Regions from separate parts of the Saccharospirillum sp. ABV4_185 genome, predicted to be linked through region 1. Evidence: predicted binding sites of a transcription regulator. Region 1 holds the regulator's gene; the other holds the start of a gene.
What was found. Region 1 encodes LexA, which represses DNA repair genes until DNA is damaged. Its sites were predicted from a motif close to TACTGTNTANNTANACAGTA; they were not measured.
Positions count from the first base shown of each region.

Region 2: the regulator LexA is predicted to act here: its motif matches at 1,506-1,525, upstream of ACXAE6_RS12605 (PA0069 family radical SAM protein).

Region 1 is NZ_JBSWUW010000001.1:2,981,141-2,983,537, forward strand. It holds gene rnhA (ribonuclease HI) at 1-260, shown strand, start outside; gene dnaQ (DNA polymerase III subunit epsilon) at 262-1,008, shown strand; gene lexA (transcriptional repressor LexA) at 1,030-1,638, opposite strand; gene ACXAE6_RS14185 (alpha/beta hydrolase) at 1,713-2,397, shown strand, end outside.
Region 2 is NZ_JBSWUW010000001.1:2,663,389-2,665,785, reverse strand. It holds gene ACXAE6_RS12610 (amino acid aminotransferase) at 1-373, shown strand, start outside; gene ACXAE6_RS12605 (PA0069 family radical SAM protein) at 382-1,458, opposite strand; gene ACXAE6_RS12600 (hypothetical protein) at 1,629-2,397, shown strand, end outside.

The sequences.
Region 1 (2,397 bases):
GCCAGGTGGATCTGTACACCGATTCCCAATATGTGCGCAAAGGTATCACCGAGTGGATTCATGGCTGGAAACGTAATGGCTGGAAAACCGCCAGCAAGCAGCCGGTGAAGAATAAAGACCTGTGGCAGCGTTTGGATGAGCAGATCGGCAAGCACGAGGTGCAGTGGCATTGGGTAAAAGGCCACGCTGGTAACGAAGGAAACGAACGTGCCGATGCGCTGGCTAATCAGGGCGTCGACGACATTATTAAGCGAGGTTGATATGCGACAGATTGTACTGGATACGGAAACCACCGGTCTGAGCCCCAACAAGGGCGATCGCATCGTCGAAGTTGGGTGTGTCGAACTGGTCGGCCGTAAACATACTGGCCGGCACTTTCACTACTACATCAACCCGGAGCGCGACATTCCCGATGAAGTGGTAGCGGTTCACGGCATTAATAATGAGAAGGTTAAGGATGCGCCCAAGTTCCGCGATATTGCTGACGACTTCTGGCAGTTTGTCGCCGGTGCTGAATTAGTCATCCATAACGCCGCCTTCGATATGGGCTTCCTGCAAATGGAGTTCGATCGACTGGCTGCCGAGGGCGACAGCCGCTTCGGTCGGTTGGACAGTCATTGCACCGTGCTCGATACGCTGATGCTGGCGCGTGAAAAACATCCGGGAGCCAAGGCTTCCCTGGATGCGTTGTGCAAACGCTATGATATCGATAACAGCCACCGTACACTGCACGGCGCTTTGCTTGACTCAGAGATTCTCGCCGACGTTTATCTGATGATGACTGGCGGCCAGACGGCGTTGATTCTGGATGAAGAACCCCAGTCCAATAATGACGAAGTGAGTTTTGACGCCAGTGCGGTAATGGCGGCTGGAGAGCGCTTGGTCGTTATTGAACCTACGGCCGCAGAGCGCGAAGCGCATCAACAGATGCTGGCGATGATTGAGAAGAAATCCGGCGCCGCGCCCCTGTGGAATAGCTCGAATGAGCCGGGAGCGCGACCGGAGTGATGCGTTTGCCGGGCGGTGCTCTTAGTGCAGCGTCCGGCGAATAACGCCGACGTAGAGACCTTCGATGGCAAAGTCGTCCTGTTCCAGGTCGACCTTAATCGGATCAAAGTCGGTATTTTCCGGGTAGAGCGTTACAATGCCGCCCTCGCGTTCATAGCGTTTGACGGTGACATCTTCACCAACTCGGGCAACAACAATATCGCCATTGCGGGCTTGATCGGTCTTGTGAACCGCGATTAGATCGTCTTCCAGTATGCCGATGTCTTTCATACTGAGCCCCTGTACCTGAAGCAAATAATCGGCTTTGGGGTTGAACAGACCGGTGGGAATTTCGATGAATTCCTCAATCTGTTCCTGAGCCAGAATGGGGGAACCGGCAGCAACACGACCGACGACGGGAATGCCGGCTTCAGCTTCGGACTCCGGCAGTCGGATACCACGTGAGGCACCGGAGACCATCTCTATAGCCCCTTTACGGGCCAGGGCTTTGAGGTGTTCTTCCGCCGCATTGGGGGATTTAAAACCGAGCCGTTGGGCGATTTCCGCCCGGGTCGGTGGGTAGCCGGTGGCGCCAAGGTGCTCTTTAATGATATCCAGCACCTCTTGTTGACGAGCGGTCAGTTTCAGCATAGTGTCGCCCTGTTTTTTTATACAGTAGCTGTGATTATATACAGGCTACGCTCACTGTAAAGGACTCTAAAGGCTTGAAAAGTAGCAGTGAACTTTTCCCGGTGGCTTTGGCCAGTGCGGAATTCAAAGAAGGCGTCTACGAAGATGTCTATTCCCTGAAACCAAACAACAGCACCGACAAAACCGTCGAGATCGCACTGGTGCGTCTGCATCAGGAAAAAGTGACCAAGGCGTTGCCGCTATTGTTGGTTCACGATGCGTTCTACAACCACTGGCAGTGGTTGGATTATGGTGTTGGCGGTACTGCTGGTGAGTTGGTACGTCAAGGTTACGATGTCTGGTTATTGGATTGGCGGGGCCATGGTTTGTCATCGCGCAACCAACGACCGCAAACCAATACGCTGGACATTATGGCTGAGTATGATCTGCCATCTGTGTTCGCGTTTATTGAAGAACGCTGTGGCCACAAACCAGCCGTTATTGCTCGCGGTATGGGCTGTGAGTTGATCAGCCGAACTCTGGCCTACGGTGAGACGCTGCCGGAGCTGTTGTTCGTTAATTCCCACCAGTTACCGCCACGTCGCCTTTATTGGTTGCCCGGAGCCAAGTTGATTCAGCGTATTCGTCTGCTTAAAAGCGCCTGGGTAAAAGGGCCGGGCGAAGAAATGGAAGTGCGGCAGTTGTTTCGCCAATTGCTGAAAAAAGGGGGTTGGTTTGGTGGTTGGAAGACCACTGGCGGCCAGGCCATTCGTCCATCGC
Region 2 (2,397 bases), 320 kb from region 1:
GGCGTTGGAACTGGCGCGCGGCACCTACTCCATGCCGCCGGATCACGGTGCCGATATCGTCGCCAACATCCTCGCTGACGAAGCCCTGAAAGCCGAATGGCTGAGCGAACTGGCGAGCATGAACCAGCGCATCAAACGACTGCGCGAGCAACTCACCCTGAGCTTTCGCGAGCACAGCGACAGCCAGCGCTTCGATTACTTCAGCGAACACCGCGGCATGTTTTCGGTGACCGGCCTGACTAACGACCAGATCGATGCCTTGCGCAACGACCACGGCATCTACCTTGTCGGCGGTGGCCGGATGAATGTCGCCGGCATGAAGGAAGGTGATATTCCGGCGGTGGTGAAAGGTTTTCTCGCCATCGGCGCCTAACCGCCGGTTCAAATCAGATCGAGTTGCCCACCACCCCAGCGGCGGAATAAATCGGTGCGCAGTACCGGCGGCTCGGTCTGGTTCAAACCCAACTGACGACAGGCGCGTTTAAAGCGCTGGCTGAGCAAATCGGCGTAGACACCCTGGCCGCGCATGCGTTTGCCAAAAGCCCCCTCGTATACCTTGCCGCCGCGCATATCGCGGATGCGCGCCATCACGTGTTCGGCCCGGTCCGGGTAGTGGCGCTGTAACCAGTCTTCGAATAATTCAGCGATTTCCAAAGGTAAGCGCAGCAGTATCCAGCCGGCTTGTCTGGCGCCTGCGCCTGCTGCGGCCTCCAGCAGCGCTTCCATTTCGGCATCGTTGATAAAGGGAATCATCGGCGCCAGCAGCACGCCGGTGGGCACACCGGCCGCGGTCAGTTCGCGCACCACTTTTAAGCGCGTTGCCGGCGAGGCGGCGCGTGGTTCCAGACGACGCTTCAGATCGTTATCCAGGGTGGTCAGGCTGACACTGACGCTGCACAAGCCATCGGCCGCCAGTTCCGCCAGCAAATCCAGATCGCGCAGCACCAGGCCGCCTTTGGTAATGATGGTCACCGGATGGCGATAATCGCGCATCACCTCCAACAGTTCGCGGGTGATGCGGCGCTGTTTTTCCAGCGGCTGATAGGCATCGGTATTCATGCCCAGCGCAATCGGCTTGCAGCGGTAATTGGGTTTATCGAGCGCTTCGCGCAGGCGGTCGGCAGCGCCGGTTTTGGCGATCAGCCGGGTTTCGAAATCGAGTCCGGGTGAGAAATCCCAGTAGGCGTGCGTCGGCCGCGCGAAGCAGTAGATGCAGCCATGCTCGCAACCCCGATAGGGATTAATGGACTGCTCGAAAGGCACATCGGGCGATTGGTTGGTGCTGATGATGGTACGCACCTTTTCATCGTCGACCTGGGTGGCCAGGCTGTCTGGTGTCAGGTCATCATCCGGGTCCAGCGGCCAGTCATCGCTGGCCGCCTCGATGCGCTGCGGCTGATAACGATTGGCCGGCTGGGCGCCGGTGCCACGGGTTTTAATGCGATGATCAGCAGACATGATGTCGGGCTCTTGCTGGCAAGTCTGGTGCGAATACTGCCATCAAATACTGTCTATTTATACAGTATTTTTACTGTAACCGGCGCCGGTTTGAGGCAAGTCCGTCGGTGTACAACACAAGACTCGACAGGCATAGTGGCGCCTTCGTATACGACCTGAACCAAGCCTCAATGTCCGTCTTCTCCTGGATCAACAAGTGGGGGCTGGCCGCCCTGTTGCTGATCGGCCTGCCGTTTCTGTTTATGGAAGGCCCGCTCAGCCGTGACGCAGCGCTCGACCGCGCGCTTTGGGATTTGGGCCATATCATCTATTTTGCGCTGGCCATCACCGCTTTGCGCTCCCGTCTGGACATGCGCACCTGGCCGCACTGGCTGGCGATCAGCCTGGCCGTTTTTATCCTCAGTATCATGCTCGAATACCTGCGCTACGACGTCGGTCATCAACAGGACTGGAGCGATATCGAGCGCAATCTGGTTGGTGCCTGGCTGGGTATTTTCTGGCTCAACAAAGGCACGCCTCAGGTGTGGACAGGCCGCGTCATCGCCACCGGACTGTTCGCGCATCAGCTCAGTCTGGTGCTGCTGGCGGCGCTGACCATCTATCGGCTCGACGCTCAACTGCCGCGTCTGGGCAGTTTCGAAACCGATTACGAACTCGACTGGTGGCAAGGCGCGGTCAGCCTCAGTGAGGAACGCGCCTGGCAAGGCCATCGCAGTCTGGCGGTGGAGCTGGAACCGGACGACTATCAGGGTGCGCGCATGATTACGCCACCACGCGACTGGTCAGCTTATGACCGGCTGTCGATGGCCGTCTACAACCCCAAACTCACGCCCTTGACGCTGACGGTGCGCATCGACGACCACAACAGTCTCGACAGCAATGTCGCCTTTGGGCAACGCTTCAATGAGAGTTTTATCGTCGAATTCGGCTGGAATCTGG